DNA from 2 places in the Virgibacillus xinjiangensis genome. Region 1 is predicted to be linked to the other one. Evidence: predicted binding sites of a transcription regulator. Region 1 holds the regulator's gene; the other holds the start of a gene.

Region 1 (9,307 bases):
GGAATTGTTTACGGAATCAGTGATTATGGTCTTTCCCAAAGCCTCGGGATTACGAGGAAAGAGGCGAAGAAATTCATTGACCGTTATTTTGAGAGCTACCCAGGAGTCAAATCCTATATGGATGAAATCATTCAAGAAGCAAAACATCAAGGTTATGTAACCACATTGATGAAACGTCGGAGGTATTTACCAGACATCACCAGTCGCAATTTCAATAAGCGGAGTTTTGCGGAACGTACGGCAATGAATACCCCGATTCAGGGTAGTGCTGCTGATATCATCAAGAAAGCGATGATTGATCTCTATGGAAGGTTGGAAGAAGAGAACTTGAATGCGCGTATGCTGCTCCAAGTCCATGATGAATTGATCCTGGAAGCACCGAAGGAAGAATTGGAGAAACTGATGGAAATAGTGCCCGAGGTCATGGAACATACAGTGGAGCTCCATATTCCTTTAAAAGTGGATTACGCTTATGGCGACAGTTGGTTCGATGCAAAGTAAGGAGAAGGTGAACAATGCCCGAATTACCTGAAGTGGAAACAATAAGAAAGACATTAAAACAACTAGTGCTTAATAAAACGATAGAAGAAGTAAAAGTCTTTTGGCCCAACATCATTAAGAAGCCGGATGATGTGGAGGAGTTTAAACACCTTTTAGCAGGACAGACGATCCGTGACATGTCTAGACAAGGGAAATTCCTTATTTTTCAACTCGATGACTATGTGCTGATTTCCCATCTGCGGATGGAAGGGAAGTACAGCGTCCATCAGAAGATTGAGCCGGTCCAGAAACATACCCATGTACTATTCACTTTTACGGATGGAGAAGAACTGCGCTATAACGATGTTCGAAAGTTCGGTACCATGCATATTTATCCGAAGGGGCAAGAATTGGATGGTAAGCCATTGAATCAATTGGGGCCGGATCCCTTTGATCCGGCTTTTACTGAAGAGTATCTCTATCAAAAACTGAAAAAGACAGAGCGGGTGATCAAGGCAGTACTGTTGGATCAGACAGTTGTTGCTGGATTGGGTAATATCTATGTTGATGAAACATTATTTAAGGCCGGCGTCCATCCATTAAAAAGAGCCAGCAAACTGACGAAAAAGGAAGTACAGAAGGTCAGAAAGGAGGCCATATCTACCCTGGAGGAGGCTGTCAAGCAAGGGGGAACGACAATTCGTTCGTATGTCAACTCCCAAGGGGATATGGGGATGTTCCAGCAGGAATTGTTTGTTTACGGACAGGAGAACGAGGCATGCAAAAAATGCGGGAACGCTATTATAAAGCTGAAAGTCGGGGGAAGGGGCACCCATATCTGCCCATCATGTCAGAAGGAATAGGGGGAGTTCAATGACACTTACGATTGGCTTGACAGGAAGTATTGCTACTGGAAAAAGCACGGTCTCCACTATGTTTAAGAAGTTTGGAATACCCGTCATCGATGCCGATCTGCTAGCTAGAGAAGTGGTGGAGCCTGGCGAGGAAGCATATGTGAAGATCAGAGAAACATTCGGAGATGCAGTGATTCAAGAAGATCAACGCCTGGACAGGCAGAAACTGGGGGAACTAGTTTTCACGAATGAGCACAACAGAGAGCAGTTGAACAAGATTGTTCATCCAGCTGTGAGGGAGAGGATGTTGCAACAGAAGAAATCCTATGAGGCGGAGGAAGTTCCTTGTATCGTTCTCGATATTCCTCTCTTATTTGAAAGTAAGCTTTCCCATTTGGCAGACATCATTGTAGTAGTTTACGTGGATGAAGATGTCCAAACTCAGAGGCTGATGCAGCGTAATGGGTTGACAGAGACGGAGGCTTCCCAGCGGATGGCTGCTCAAATGCCTGTGAAGGAGAAAGCAGAACGTGCCGATCATGTTATTGACAACAACGGCACGAAGCAACAGACCTATGAGCAGCTGGACAAGCTCTTGGGACAATTGAATGTAATCTGAATGGAGCCGGGGCAGAAATGCCCCGGTTTTTTGTGGTTTGGCTTGTCATGATACATAATAGACCAGCATTGTAACATATTATTTTAAAAACTTTCCCTTTTTACTTTCACATTTGAGGGTTAAATATGTTATACTAATTTTAGAAAACAACAAATTAGTATAACTTATAAATTAAATGACTGATGATGGAGGTCCGGTATGAATAAGACAAGAATTGCCATTAATGGATTAGGACGGATAGGCCGAATGGCTTTCCGTCAAGCTGTAAAGGAGAGCGATCTGGAGGTTGTGGCAGTCAATGCCAGCTACCCTGCTGAGACGCTCGCACATATGTTGAAATATGACAGCAACCATGGAATCTTTGATGGGGAGATTGTCCCTGTGGACCATGGCTTGGAAGTAGATGGTCATTTTGTTGAACTGGTCAGCAGCAGGGATCCTGAGAAACTCCCGTGGAAGGAAATGGATATTGATGTGGTCATCGAAGCCACTGGTAAATTCAAAACCAAGGAATCCGCGGGACTACATTTGAAGGCAGGTGCCAAAAAGGTAGTCATAACGGCTCCCGGAAAAGATGTGGATAATACCATTGTCATGGGTGTGAACGAGAACACCTACCAGCCTGACACAGAAAATATCATATCAAACGCTTCATGTACGACCAATTGTCTAGCGCCGGTTGTAAAGGTGCTCGATGATCGGTTTGGTATTGTAAACGGTTTAATGACAACCGTCCATGCCTTCACCAATGATCAGAAAAATATCGATAATCCCCATAAGGATTTACGACGAGCAAGAGGATGCACCCAGTCGATCATCCCTACTTCTACCGGCGCAGCGAAAGCACTAGGTGAAGTGCTTCCTCATCTGCATGGCAAGCTGCATGGCATGGCGCTCAGAGTTCCGACGCCAAATGTATCACTCGTTGATCTAGTCGTGGATGTGGAAGAGCAGGTAACGGCACAGGAGGTAAATGAAGCTTTTCAGATGTCCGCCGATCGTGAACTTAACGGCATCATAAGTTATAGCGAAGAGCCTCTTGTTTCAATTGATTATACTACCTCTGAATATTCTGCAGTGATTGATGGTCTGTCCACGATGGTGTTGCAGGATAATAAAATAAAGGTACTTGCATGGTATGATAATGAGTGGGGCTACTCGAACAGAGTAATAGATCTGGCCAAATATGTTGGAAGTCAACTGCATCAGCCTCAGGTGAAAATCTCTTAGTCCAAAAGGAAGCATCTTCCCATAACATGGGAGGATGCTTCCTTTGTTAGATAAACAGCTGGTTTATTTGGCCTAGAGGATTTTGTCAAAACGTGTTAAAATTAATTAATATATGTTTAAATAGAGAATCGGCGGGGTGCGGGGTATGTCTATCAGAAATACTGTAAATAAATATTTGAATAACCATGCAGAAACCAATGAATTTCATTGGGACCCGTCACTAAAGACCAACTATTTCAAAACGACAAAAGATCAAGGCATGGTTGTCCTGGAAGATATGTTCCATCAAGCCCGGGAATACGAAATCCATTCTGTTTCTAAGGAACATGGGGAGATGAGTGTCCACCATATCACAGGAAAGAAAGCATTTATCGTTGTTTCGGTAATCATGGTTCGCCCTTATCGGACAGCCATAGACTTTTCTGTCACGACAGAGTCCGTAATCCCTTTTGATTTTGGATATAGTACCAGGTTAATTCAGGAACTTTACAACATGATCCGCAAAAAACTCCCGATAATCATAGAAGATAGTAGTCGGCAGTAATAATGAATGGGGTTGAAAATGATGAGGTGTTCCAATTGCCACAACAAAAATACCAGGGTTCTTGACTCCCGGCCGATCGAGGAAGGTCAATCCATACGCAGACGGAGAGAGTGCGAGCAGTGCGGTTTTCGTTTCACCACGTTCGAACGGATAGAAACGGTGCCACTCATTGTGGTGAAAAAGGATGGAGCCAGACAGGAGTTCAGCAGGGAAAAGCTGGTGCGTGGCTTGATCAGGTCCTGCGAAAAGCGGCCAGTGCCATTGGAAAAAATAGAGGAAATTGCACTGGAGATCGAGAAAACTCTGCGTAATAGCGGAGGTTCCGAAGTGGACAGCAAGGAGATTGGCGAGATGGTGATGGAACGCCTTTCGGAAGTGGACGAAGTGGCCTATGTCCGATTTGCATCGGTATACCGTCAGTTCAAAGATATTACGGTCTTTCTGGATGAATTGAAAGACCTCATCCAATCAGATAAGGAAAAAAATCATAACAGCAACTAAGGTGCGAGGAAAGGGTTATTCAGTTGAACAATATCGGAAAAATTTTGCCTGTCGAAGGGTATCATATAGTTTTGAAGCAAAACCTGCCTGCAGATTATGCAAAATCATTGACCCACCTATATCAACCGCTTATCGGTATCCAAGCGATCATGCTCTATCAAACGCTGCTGCATGACATGGATATCCAGAGTAAGGATAATCCTCAGACACATCACACCCTGATGAATTACCTGAATCTGCCGCTGGATGAAATATACCTAGCCCGGAGAAAGCTGGAAGGCATTGGTCTGGTGAAAACCTATAAGCAACAGGCAGAGCCGCATAACATCTACACATATATATTGCATAGTCCGTTTTCACCAGTGGATTTCTTCAAGGATGCCATGTTGAGCCAACTGCTTTATCATCATATCGGCAAGGATAAATTTCATCTGTTGAAAGAGCATTACAAAGAGGAAAAAGCGGACGAATCCGGCGAGGATGTAACAGCTTCATTCAATGAAGTGTTCCAGACATTTACCCCCTCAAGTGGATATGTCCATGCACCCGAACCAGCCGCAACCTCCAAAGCAGGAGGGGGAGCGGATTTCACCTGGATGGAAGATATGCTTAAACAGCGGATGATTCCGGTAGAGAGGGTGTTGACCGGGCAAACGCGGCGTTTGATCAATCAAATGATACAGCTGTATGACTTGGCTGCACATGAAGTGGATAAGGCGGTTCTATGGTCATTGGATGAAGAAAACCGGTTGAACGGCGAGGAGTTCAAAACAGCCTGCCATGACCTTTTCAAGGCGAAAAACCAAAGTACAGCCATCCATCTGGAAGCAAAAGCCGCCAAGAGTCCGGAGCCTTTGCCGAATGATAAGCCGTTGTCCAAGGAAGAACAGCTGGTCCATCAGTTGGAAACCATATCACCGAAGCAGCTTCTGGAAGATCTGTCGAGTGGTAGTCATGCCTCCGAACAGGATCTCAAGGTGATCCGGGATATCATGACAAGCCAAGGACTTCCCTCTCCGGTCATGAATGTCCTTATCCATTATGTGCTGCTGCAGACCAATATGAAGCTTTCTAAAGCTTATTTGGAAAAAATAGCGAGCCATTGGTCAAGAGCTAACCTGAAAACGGCCAAAGAGGCTATGGCATTTGCCAAGAAGGAAAAAGTGAAATACGAGGAATCCGTAAACAGACGCAGAAACAAGAGAAAACCGGCCCAAGAAGAGGTGGTGCCGGAGTGGTTCAAAAACAGGCATCATAAGAAGACTTCTTCTGCTGGAAAACAGGAAAACGATAGTGGACAGGAACAGCAGAAGATTGAAGCGCTGCTCCGCCAGATTTCCAGCAAAAAATAAAACGTTTTTCAAGGATGATATACATGAAGCCAGTGCAGTCCTCATTAAAGAAATGGATGCGGGAAAACGAAAACTTCCAAGAAAATTACACGAAGATCCGGGAAGAGGTGCTGAAAGACCCTGAAATCAAAGAGTTCCTCTCCTATCATCCCCAGTTGACACAGAGGGAGATCGAGAAAAACCTGATCAAGCTATATGAATATAAGACCCAATCAAAGCAATGCAGTGCCTGCTCTTCTTTTGAAAACTGTCAAAATATGTTACAAGGTTATTCTCCCATTCTGCAGGTCGATAATGGAGAGATACGCCTTTCTTACGAGAAATGCCACAGCAGGCTCTTGCAGGAGAAGGAGCAGCAACAACAGAAGTTGATTCAAAGCCTGTATATGCCTAGGGAAATCCTGCAAGCGAGGATTGAGGACATCGACCATTCAGATAGCCAGCGTAACCAGGCGGTGCTTGAACTGTTGAATTTCCTCGATCAAGCGGATGATACGCTACCTCGGAAGGGGCTTTACTTCCACGGCCCATTTGGAGTGGGAAAAACTTATTTCCTGGGAGCGGTCGCCAATAAGCTGCGTGAATACAATTACTCGACGATGATGATTTATATGCCTGAATTTGTAAGAGAGATCAAATCCTCCTTTAAAGATGATTCCACCAATGAGAAAATTGATTTCTTCAAGAAAGCGGATGTACTGATGCTGGATGATATCGGAGCAGAAATGCAGTCAGCTTGGTTCAGGGATGAAATCCTAGGTTCCATTTTGCAGTATCGCATGATGGAGAGGCTGCCGGTCTTCTTTACTTCCAACTATAGCTTGGAACAGCTGGAAGGCCAATTGGCTGCTACTCGCTCTGGGGTGGAGACGGTAAAAGCTGGAAGGATAATTGAACGGATCAAACAAGTGAGTGTTCCAGTCAAGATCGAAGGCGACAACCGGCGAGATGATTGAAACGGCAAGGAAGGTGATTTCTTCCCTGCCGTTTTTTTATGTTTGAGTAACTAAATGGGCCGCATTTGCAAGGAATATACATGTTTTTCATACCCATCCCATATAATGTAACAGTTTGGTGTTGGGTGAGGGTGATGTTAGTTGCTTCATGTATATTTTGAAACTGATAAAGAAGTGATCCGTTTTTGTGAACATTTATTTCGTTGCAACAAAAGGATTGAATTGTATTGGAAAACACACAAGGATTGGGGGAATCATTTACAATTTGAGAGGCAACTGCCTGTCGAGGAATTAAATGAGGCTGTTGCCTGTTCCATGGTTGAAGTATTCGTTGCACACCGCTTGAACCAGAGCTTCCGGTCCATTATAGAAGAAGTCTTCTATTATACTAATGAAGAAGAGATTGAAAGAATTCTGGATTTGGCTCTATGGCTGTTCAGAGGGGAGGACGACGAGAGCCGGTTTCTGCTGAATGGTAAGGATCCCAAGCAGTTGCTTTTATCTACTTTCCTAGCACATATGGAGGATGCTCGTGCAGTGCATTTTGATTCCATTGTCAAATTTCGGTTGAATGGTTTCCGGGAACATCTGATCCAATATGTCGGTCTGGCGATTGATGAGTTTAAGAGGGAAGAAGAACATCAGGAGTTTGTGGAAAGTCTCCGCAAATATATAACAAGGAAGGATTCAGGGGTGGAACTGGTCCATGTGCTGCAGGGAAAGACTTTTACATTCTTTAAGGAAAACGGAAGGCAACTATCCAGACTGGAACTCCGAAATATCATGCAGAAGGAACCTTTGTTTCTTGTTGGATTGAATGTGGAAGAATGGAATTTGGCGCCACTGATTGCCATGTCACCGAAGAAGATAAAGATTTATGGGGAAGACCCGGCCGAGCCGAAGACACTTACGGTTATCAATGTCTTCCAAGAAAAGGTCGAGTTCGAACCATCTGCCCATTTTCCCTTTCCACAGTACTTAAAAAAGAATCCTTGATTTTATTGATTCGGACCGCTATAATACACACTATATTCATACATTCCTGGTGAAGAAAAGGACAAGATCATTGGTAGCAGATAGAAAGAGAAGGAAGTCAATGGCTGAGAGCTTCCGCTAGATGCCCAGATGATTACCACCTTGGAGCCCTGTTATGGAAGTTCAGTATATAACAGCGTATATCTGCGTTAAAGATAAATGAAGCCGTCGGTACAGATGTTAGCCGATGGGAACCAGGGTGGAACCACGACGTGACCAACGTTCGTCCCTTTGCATAAGCAGAGGGACGGGCGTTTTTTTATGTCTTAGGAATTTATACAGTAGAAGGAGCGATAATCATGGCAGAAAACGAAATTTCCATTATTTTTCCCGATGGAGCGGAGAAACAATTTCCGTCTGGCATAACAGGTGAGGAAATCGCAGGAGACATTTCTTCCGGCTTGAAGAAGCAAGCACTGGCGATCAAATTGGATGGCGAGCTGTTGGATTTGAGGCGTGAACTTTATCATGGGGGAAAGATAGCGATCATCACCAATAAGGATCAAGAAGGTATAGAAGTAATGCGGCATTCGACCGCACATTTAATGGCCCAGGCAATCAGGCGCCTATATGGAGAGGTCAATTTTGGAGTAGGGCCTGTGATTGAGGAAGGGTTTTATTATGATATGGACATGGAGGAGAAGGTTACTCCGGAAGATTTGCCGCGCATAGAGAAAGAGATGAAGCGAATTGTTGATGAAAGCTTGGAAATCACAAGGGAAGAAGTGTCAAGGGAAGAAGCAAAGGATCTGTTTAAAGAGGATCCATTGAAACTTGAATTGATCGATGACATACCAGAAGGAGAGCAGGTCACCCTGTATCGCCAGGGAGAGTTCTACGATCTCTGCAGAGGGGTGCATGTTCCTTCTACGAACAAAATCAAGGCATTCAAGCTTCTCTCCATCTCAGGGGCGTACTGGCGTGGAGACAGTAATAACAAACAGCTGCAAAGAGTCTATGGTACTGCCTTTGCCAAGCAAAACCAATTGGAAGAACATCTCCGGATTCTGGAAGAGCGGAAGGAAAGGGACCACAGGAAACTGGGGAAAGAATTGGATATCTTTACGGTAAACCAAAAGGTGGGACAGGGGCTGCCACTTTGGCTGCCGAAAGGCGCTACCATCCGCCGCAATATCGAACGTTATATCGTCGACCTGGAAGAACGCCTGGGTTATGATCATGTTTATACTCCTGTTTTAGGAAGCGTAGATCTGTACAAAACAAGCGGCCATTGGGACCATTATCAGGATGATATGTTCCCGCCGATGGAAATGGATAATGAGGACCTCGTCTTGCGGCCGATGAACTGCCCGCATCATATGATGGTCTATAAAAATCAGCTGTACAGCTACCGCAACCTGCCGGTAAGGATTGCTGAACTAGGAACCATGCATCGTCATGAGATGTCCGGCGCCTTGGCAGGGTTGCAGCGGGTCAGAGCCATGACCTTGAATGATGCTCATATATTTGCCCGTCCAGATCAATTGAAGGATGAATTCATCCGTGTCGTCGAATTGGTGCAAAAAGTATACGAAGACTTTGGTATTAATGACTATTACTTCCGTTTATCCTACAGGGATCCTGAAGATAAGGAAAAATATGTGGATAACGATGAAATGTGGGATAAAGCACAGGCCATGCTGAAGGAAACAATGGAAGATATGAAACTGGACTATGTCGAGGCAGAGGGAGAAGCAGCCTTTTATGGTCCGAAGCTCGATGTCCAAGTCAAGACT
Region 2 (9,307 bases), on a different contig from region 1:
CTTGTGAGTCGCGACTTCCATCTACATAGACCGTACCGCCTTTAGCACCGCCTCTGTATAGTCGTTCGTATACATTTTGGACCTGGTCCACTCGATAGCCGCGTGGGGCATTTACTGTTTTGGAAATTGAACTATCCACCCAGCGTTGAATGACGCATTGTGTATCTGCATGTGCCTCTGGACTTAGATCCATAGATGTAACAAACCATTCTGGCAGATTATTTTCGTCCGCCTCTGGATGCTCATCCAGATACTCCTGCACAATGCTTGCCTTCACCTCAATAAACTTGCCGAGCCTTCCACTTCTATAATAGGAAAAGGAGAAGTATGGTTCCAGCCCAGTACTCACACCTACCATTGTTCCAGTACTGCCTGTCGGCGCCACCGTCAGAAGATGAGAATTCCTAATACCATACACAAGAATATCATTCCTTATATCTTCTGGCATATTTTTCATATATCCAGTATTGATAAAGGCTTCCCGCAAGGACCTAGTCTCTTGTTCTGTACTCCCCACAAGGAAAGGAAAGCTTCCTTTTTCTTTAGCAAGTTCAATGGATGTACGGTAGGCTGTCGTTGCAATTGTTTCAAACACCTGATCAACCAGTTTATTGCCTTCCGAAGAGCCATAAGCAGTTTCGCAATAAATCAGCAGATCATGCAAACCCATGACACCGAGTCCGACTCGACGTTCACCTAAAGCCTGCTTCTTATTTTCCTCCAAGAAATATGGAGTGGCATCAATGACATTATCCTGCATGCGCACACCAGTTTCTACCGTCTCTTTCAGTTTATCGAAATCCACCTTCTTATTTTGCTTATCAGCCATCTCCGCAAGATTGACCGCTGCAAGGTTACAGACCGAATAAGGCGCAAGCGGCTGCTCTCCGCATGGGTTTGTTGCAACGACTTGGTCTCCGTAACTTCTCGCATTAGTCATGTCATTGGCATTATCAATGAAGAAGATACCTGGCTCAGCAGAGTACGTTGCACAAACATTGATGAGATTCCATAGCTCCTTCGCCTTAATACGGCGGTACACTCGAACCCCATATCCCATTTCTTCCCACTTGCGCACATCGCCAACTTCATGCCATTGATCATTATATGCTTGCATTTCACTTTCGGAGTAGCTCTCCACATCAGGGAAGCGCAGTTCATAGTACGTATCATTTTCTACAGCTTCCATAAATTCTTTTGTGATACAGACAGATATATTGGCTCCTGTCAGGAAGTCTGGGTTGTGTACATCATAGGTTCCGCCTGTACGCAGCTTTTCCTCGGCCTCACGGATGGCAGCTTCGGTAAAACCACCTTTACCCGGCATGTTCTGATAATTGACGATTCCTTGGTAGAGATCTAATTCCGTCTCAGTAAATGGAGTGAATTTGAGTTTCTCTTCAGCCATTTGTTTAATTTGCTCGTCATCGGTGTTCTCAATCAGGTAGCGGAGAATTCGCGGATTCTGCATCTTGGAAATAATGAATTCTATAATATCCGGATGAGAATCCACTAGCATGATCATCTGGGCTCCCCGACGGGAACCCCCTTGTTCCACTAGATGGGTGAGCTTCGCAATATCATCCAGCCATGAAACGGAACCGGATGATTTTCCGTTTACCCCTCTGGCCAGTGTATTTCTAGGTCTCAGTGTAGATCCGTTAGTGCCTACTCCTCCACCACGAGACATAATTTCCATCACTTGCTTTCTGTGATCCGAGATACCTTCGCGGGAATCCTGGATGTATGGCATGACGTAACAATTGAAATACGTCACATCCGTATCGGCACCGGCTCCATATAAAACTCGACCGGCAGGGATAAAGTGAAGATTTGATAACTCCCTATGGAATTTTTCAAACCACTCCTCTTGCTTCTCTACAGTTTTTTCGACAGCGGAGAGCCCAGCAGCGTTCCTTTTAGCAATCTGCTCATAAAATAACTCGAGTGGTTTATCAATCACATCCAGACCGCGTCGCACAATGCCTGAATTCTCTTCCTCGTCTAGGACGGATTGGAACTCTGTGTCAACTTGGATGGATGCCTCGTTATTCTCCCAATCAATTGCGTCCACTCTTCCGATCCCACGGGCCGGGAACTTAGGGTCTGCCTTGACGGTCAGCACGACCAAATCACCTTTTTTTAATGTTTTCTTTTCCGTATCCTTAAATGCATAACGATCCAACATAACCAATCTGGATACACCATTATGTGTCAGTTTCATATCGCTTGTGATTGGGTGGACCTGTGGAAATTGTTCTATATCTTTGTTCAGTGCTGCTGCATCAATGCCCTGATATTTAGCCGTGATTGTCGACATTATACCTCTCCTTTGCCACTCTAATTCCTTTTAGCTGGTCTGTGTTGTTATCTAGTAATACCATACCACATCGGAAGAAACTAAAACAATATATTGATTATAAAAATAAAAAAACACTATATATAGTGTTTGGAGGCAGAATCATTTCGTTTTGTCAATAGTGAAATACAGGGAATATCAGCCTGATAGGACGGAAGATTTTTCGACAGTCTTAGTCATTATCTTACTCAACCTGTCCTTTAAATGCAATGTTAAAGAAAAAAACTTTGAAAAAAAAAGGAGACAAGCCTATAATGGATATGTAGAAAAGAGAATGACGGGGGAAATATAATGGAATTTCTATTGATCGCTGTAATAGTTCTACTGGGAGTCAGTATCTTCCGGTACTATAGACAAAAATCGTACCTCAAAGTATTGACGGAAGAGCAATTCAAAGAAAATTACCGGAAAGCACAGCTGATTGATGTCAGAGAACCTCAGGAATTTGATAAAGGTCATATTCTTGGAGCAAGAAACATACCTGTTACCCAACTGCGTCAAAGGCTTGTGGAAATCCGGAAAGATAAACCAGTTTACTTGTATTGCCAAGGGGGTTCACGCTCTGCCCGTGCTGCTCAGATACTCCGTAAGAAAGGCTATTCAGACCTTTACCAGCTAAAAGGCGGCTTTAAAAAATGGACAGGTAAGATTAAAACAAAATAACAAAAGAAAAGGCCCGGGAGTTGAAACCATCTGTTCCGGGCCTTTTCTTTTATTCTCTATTGTATTTCAATACCGGCTTCCTTGCTGCTGTTGTTTCATCCATACGCTTTACAATTGTCTCATGTGGAGCTTCCTGGACGAGCTCTGGCTCTTCCTCTGCTTCTTTGGCTATCTGAATGATCGAATCGATAAACCCATCCAGGGTTTCTTTCGATTCTGTTTCTGTCGGCTCTACCATCATGGCCTCCTCCACGTTCAATGGAAAATAGATCGTTGGCGGATGGTATCCATAGTCAAGCAGTCTTTTTGCAATATCGAGCGTTCGAACTCCCAGCTTTTTCTGTTTTTTGCCTGATAGAACAAACTCATGCTTACAATGCTGGCGGTATGGCAGGTCGTACACCGATTCAAGAGATCGCATCATATAGTTGGCATTCAGAACAGCATACTCACTGACTTTCCTAAGCCCTTCGGCACCCATGGAGCGGATATAAGTATACGCCCTCAAATTTATACCGAAATTGCCGTAATAGGGTTTAATCCTCCCTATGGACTGAGGTCGATCATAGTCAAACAGATAGGTTTCCCCTTGATTCTTCAATACAGGTTTAGGGAGAAACGGCTCCAGTTCTTCTGTCACCCCTACTGGCCCGGATCCAGGACCTCCACCACCATGAGGGCCTGTAAAAGTTTTATGCAGATTCAAATGGACGGCATCAAAACCCATATCCCCAGGCCTGACATACCCCATGATCGCGTTGAGATTGGCACCGTCATAGTAGAGTCTCCCTCCAGCTTCATGCACGATCTCCGCCATTTCTTTGATTTCTGTTTCAAACAGTCCCAGCGTATTCGGATTGGTCAGCATCAGTGCTGCAGTGTCATTGCCCACCACCTGTTTTAGATGTTCTATGTCAACAAGTCCATCCGGGTTCGTCTTAACGGTCACCGCTTCCAGACCGGCAACTGCTGCTGAAGCAGGATTCGTTCCATGGGCTGAATCGGGAACAATCACCTTCGTCCGCTCAGTATCTCCATTTGCTTCATGCAGAGCTCGAATCATCATAAGAGCTGTCCATTCTCCTTGTGCTCCAGCCGCTGACTGTAAAGAAATCTCATGCATCCCTGTTATTTCCTTCAAAGAAGTTTGAAGATCATACATCACTTCCAATGCACCCTGTACAGTATCTGTAGGCTGGTAAGGATGTATATGACTGAACCCTTCCAGTCGCGCGATGTCTTCATTCATCTTTGGATTGTACTTCATTGTACAAGACCCCAGCGGATAAAAACCTGTATCTACACCATAATTACGCTTGGATAAACCTGTATAGTGCCTCATAATATCCAGTTCACTCACTTCTGGCAACCCAGACGGATTCTTACGGATATAATCAGTCTCAAACTCAGAGGCTAGATCCGTTTCCGGAACATCCATCTCCGGAAGACTATAGCTGGTCCTGCCTTCTTTTCCTCGCTCAAAAATCAACGGAAATTCTTTAGTAGTCATTGATATCCCCCAATTCCCTAACAAACGTATCGATTTCTTCTTTTGTACGGGTTTCCGTAACCGCAATCAGCATGTGTCCGTCTAATTCAGGGTAATTCTCACTCAGGTCATAACCGCCAATAAACCCTCTCTTCAACAGTTCTTGATTAACTTTATCCACCGGACAGGAGAGCTTCACTACTAATTCATTGAAGAAGGGGCCAGCTAATGCCACGTTCAGTCCTATATCCTGCAGCTGCTGCTTCAAGTAACGTGCTTTCTGCATATTCTGAATGGCTAGTTTCCTTAATCCCTGCTTTCCCAAAGCACTCATAGCTACGGAACTGGCCAGAGCGTTAAGCGCCTGATTAGAGCAGATATTGGAAGTAGCTTTTTCTCTGCGGATATGCTGCTCTCTTGCCTGTAGCGTCAATACGTATCCTCTATGTCCTTCTTCATCGGTCGTCTGTCCGACCAACCGGCCAGGAACTTTCCTCATTAATTTCTTACTGGCAGCAAAATAGCCGCAATGGGGTCCTCCATATTGGGCGGGTATCCCGAATACTTGGGTGTCCCCTGTAACTATGTCAGCACCAAAGTCCCCTGGGGGTGTCAAGTAGCCAAGAGCTAATGGGTTGCTGGAGACGATGAACATTGCTTTATATTGCTCCATTATCTCTTTTGTTTTCTTTAAAGGCTCAATCTGCCCAAAGAAATTAGGATATTGCATGACGACACCAGCCGTCTGATCATCCAACTCGCTTTCGAGTTGGGTCAGATTGGTTGTTCCATCTACATGGTCAATTTCCACTATCTCCAAACCAGGTCCTTTCGCATACGTCCTAATAACATCCCTGTACTCCGGATGGATCGCCTTTGACAATAATATTCTCTTTTTTTTCATTTGCGCAGCACTGAGGTTTACAGCTTCCGCTAAAGCAGTCCCACCATCATACATGGAGGAATTTGCAATGGGCATGCCTGTCAATTCGGAAATCATGGTCTGGAATTCAAAGATGGCCTGCAGTTCTCCTTGTGATACCTCCGGTTGGTAAGGCGTATAAGCGGTATAGAACTCGGACCTGGAAATGACATGATCGACAACAGACGGCAAAAAATGATCATATACGCCGGCACCAAGGAACGAACTATATTTTTTCATGTTCACATTCTTCTCTGCTAACTGTGTTAGCTCTTTCTTCAAAGCATACTCATTGAGCGGTTTCTTCAATTCCAGTTCGCCTTTATAACGCAAATTCTCCGGAATGTCAGAAAACAGTTCATCGGTAGACTCCACACCGATCGCGGACAACATTTCTTTCTTATCTTGTTCTGTCATTGGTAGATAGCGAAACTCCACACCAATTCCCTCCCCTATTTCTTTCGTTTATAGAATGGCAGCGGGACTACACGCCCTTTCAGCATTCGTTTGCGTACTTGAACCATCAATTCCGTTCCTTCTTTTGCTGCTTCTCTATCGACAAGAGCATTACCAACATTTATACCAAGGGTGGGAGATTGTGTACCTGAAGTGATATAACCTACTTCCTCCCCATGTAAAAACACTTTATAGCCTGTCCTCGGTATTCCTTTATCTATCATCTCAATACCGCAAATCCTGCGCTCGCATCCATTTTCTATCTGATCCTTCAGAACTTCTTTTCCAATGAAATCTTCCTCTTTCCCCGTTTTGACAGCAAAAGATAGACCAGCTTCCACTGGTGTTATACTCTGTGAGAGCTCTTGGCCGTATAAAGGAAGGTTTGCTTCAAACCTCAGTGTGTCCCTTGCTCCCAACCCTACCGGTTCCAATCCTTGATCTTTTCCATTTTCCAACAGCAGTCTCCAGAGCTTTCTTCCATATGTATAGTCCATATATATTTCAAAACCATCTTCCCCCGTGTAACCGGTACGGGAGACCAGCGCATTTGTATCGAGCGATGGAAACCACAAATTCCGGAAATGGAAGAATTTTATCTCGTCCACCGGGTCGCTCGTTAGTTTCTGCAGGATATTTTTCGCTTCCGGCCCCTGGAGTGCCAGCTGGACATATTCTGCAGAAACATCCGCTAACCGAATCTCTTCACTGCCGTATGTATTATTTTCCCGCAGCCATTCGAAAGCCTTTTCCGTGTTGGCTGCGTTGACAACAAGCAGATACTGCTTATCACCAGTCATGTATAACAGCAAGTCGTCGACGGTACCACCATCGGGATAGCACAGAAAGGTATATTGTGCCCGGCCTGGATAAAGCTTCTCCACATCATTCGTTGTCATCTTTTGCAAGAATTCCAAGCTCTTGACACCTTCCACTTTGATTTCACCCATATGTGATACGTCGAATAAACCCGCTCGCTCCCTGGTGTTCACGTGTTCCTGTTTAATACCTTTAAATTGCACAGGAAGGTCCCAACCGCCAAAATTGGTGGTCTTGGCCCCACTACTTTCGTATTCTGGATAAATCGGTGTCCTTTTAATATCAGTCATTTCATCACTCCTTCAATGTAAATTATAAAAAAACAGAGATTCCCCCATTTTCATAGGGAAATCTCTGTCCTTCAACCAGAAAGTTGCATATATATGAACATTCTTAATCCATATATATTTGCTTCTTTGGTGGCCTGCCATTGGCTGACACTCTCCAGAGTTGCGTCCAACAAGAGTCTTTTTGCCTGAGAGATTCGCATATGCTTGCTCCTTCGGCGTTACTAAAATGCACCAGGTAGTTCAAACACCGGGGCAATATGTAGTAAACTCTCCCCTTGCTTTCATCCGCTTTTATGAATTATTTCGTTTTGGGCATACTATTTAACAGTCAACCCATAAGTTCTAATGTTGATTATATCATAATCATTATCTTGAATATAGCAATTTTTAAAAAACTTTTTAACCGACTATCATTATAAAGGAAGTATTCGAAATGGCATCTATTAAAGTGGAGAAAGACCAAAATTTTATTGAACATCTCATAACAGCTGCAGACAAGGGAGAAAATCTATCCTCATGGGAACTTTTTGAAATGGCGTATCACGCGGAAAAAATGAGAATAAGCCCGGATTTTTCCGGATTGACCTCCCTGCATTACTTACCACATATGACATTTCTTGAACACCAAGTGTCCACCGCAGAGCAAGTGATAGAAGATATGAATGGGAGAGCGATATTAGCCGATGAAGTCGGTCTCGGGAAGACGATTGAAGCAGGGTTAATACTAAAAGAGTACATGATCAGAGGAATGGTGAAGAAAGCATTGCTGCTGGTGCCGGCTTCGCTAGTGAACCAATGGGTGAAAGAGTTGAATGAGAAGTTTTATATACCCGCCATCTCCTATCGTAAGAACTACCCGTGGGATCAGTATGATATTATCGTCTCTTCCCTGGATACTGCCAAAAAAACTCCCCATCGGGAAGATATCTTGGATATCGACTATGATTTTCTACTGATTGACGAAGCACATAAATTAAAAAACCATAAAACGAAAAACTATGAGTTTGTACGTTCCCTAAAGAAGAAGTATTGCCTATTGTTAAGCGCAACCCCTGTACAAAATAAGCTGATTGAGATATTTAACCTGGTCTCCATATTGAAGCCTGGGTTGCTAGGAAGCTATGATTCGTTTCTAGAACAATTTGGAAAGGATAGGAACAATTTAAAGGATAACTACTATTTGAAGCAATTGATTCAAAAAGTGATGATTCGCAATACAAGGAAAGAAACCTCCATGAACCAAACCAGCCGCCATATTGAAACCGTATGGATGGAGTTCAGTGAAGAAGAGAAGAATATATACAATGATATCTATTCATCAACCAAGTCACTTTCCTCCTTCACTAACATTACTTATTTGAGGGAGTTATGCTCTTCGAGGGAGGCCTGTTACTTATCATTGCAAAAGATGGCTGCCGATGAAGAGAAAACAGATAGTCTCCAACCACTTCTTGACCGTATAGGCACACTGCCACATCATGTCAAGGCCCGCAAGGTAGTTGAATTGATCCAAACGTTTTCAGATGAAAAAGTGATCATTTTTACGGAATATCGGGCGACACAATTATATTTGCAGTGGTATCTGCAGCAACATGGCATCACTTCCGTTCCCTTCCGTGGCGGTTTCAAACGCGGCAAAAAAGATTGGATGAGGCAGCTGTTCAAAGACCGAGCACAAGTGCTTATTGCAACAGAGGCCGGCGGTGAAGGGATCAACCTACAATTCTGCAACCGAATGATCAACTATGACCTTCCATGGAACCCCATGCGGTTGGAACAGCGTATCGGTCGAATTCACCGCTATGGACAAGAAAAAGATGTCTACATTTATAACTTTGCAATCCGCGATACCATTGAGGAACATATCATGTCCCTGTTATATGAAAAAATCCATATGTTCGAGCAAGTAATCGGGCATTTGGATGATATATTGGCTGAATTGAAAATAAATGACTTGGAATCGGAAATACATTCCATCTATAAAGAGTCTGCTTCTATCGGTGAAACCAAAATCAAATTGGATAATCTAGGTGAGATCATCCGCCATTCACAGATTGAAAAAGACAGGGAGGAAAAAAAATATGGCAATTGATCATTTAAATTCTTTCTTGCAGAAGTATTTCCAATCTCACCATTGTGATGTACTGGATAATAAACAGGGAGTCTTGAGAATTCAGTTGACAGAGGAAATGGATAAAGCCTTGATGAACAGGCCTTTCTATTGGCATTATGTGAATAATGCCGGAATGAAGGGCAACCCAATGGCGTTGACGCTCATAACAAATCCGGACAAGAGGGGAGAAAAGGGC

The links. Region 1 encodes NrdR, which represses ribonucleotide reductase genes. Its sites were predicted from a motif close to AACACNATATATNGTGTT; they were not measured.
Region 2: a site for NrdR is predicted at 2,433-2,450, ahead of ACFOGI_RS02090 (vitamin B12-dependent ribonucleotide reductase). Genes of this name have one in related genera too.

The regions. Positions count from the first base shown of each region.
Region 1 is NZ_JBHRSA010000031.1:62,867-72,173, reverse strand. It holds gene polA (DNA polymerase I) at 1-501, shown strand, start outside; gene mutM (DNA-formamidopyrimidine glycosylase) at 516-1,343, shown strand; gene coaE (dephospho-CoA kinase) at 1,354-1,953, shown strand; gene ACFOGI_RS07440 (glyceraldehyde-3-phosphate dehydrogenase) at 2,152-3,183, shown strand; gene ACFOGI_RS07435 (cytosolic protein) at 3,329-3,727, shown strand; gene nrdR (transcriptional regulator NrdR) at 3,749-4,228, shown strand; gene ACFOGI_RS07425 (replication initiation and membrane attachment family protein) at 4,252-5,580, shown strand; gene dnaI (primosomal protein DnaI) at 5,604-6,536, shown strand; gene ytxC (putative sporulation protein YtxC) at 6,678-7,532, shown strand; gene thrS (threonine--tRNA ligase) at 7,871-9,307, shown strand, end outside.
Region 2 is NZ_JBHRSA010000004.1:211,452-220,758, forward strand. It holds gene ACFOGI_RS02090 (vitamin B12-dependent ribonucleotide reductase) at 1-2,320, opposite strand, end outside; gene ACFOGI_RS02095 (rhodanese-like domain-containing protein) at 2,651-3,022, shown strand; gene gcvPB (aminomethyl-transferring glycine dehydrogenase subunit GcvPB) at 3,072-4,532, opposite strand; gene gcvPA (aminomethyl-transferring glycine dehydrogenase subunit GcvPA) at 4,522-5,871, opposite strand; gene gcvT (glycine cleavage system aminomethyltransferase GcvT) at 5,886-6,998, opposite strand; glycine riboswitch at 7,162-7,283, opposite strand; gene ACFOGI_RS02115 (DEAD/DEAH box helicase) at 7,432-9,090, shown strand; gene ACFOGI_RS02120 (YqhG family protein) at 9,080-9,307, shown strand, end outside.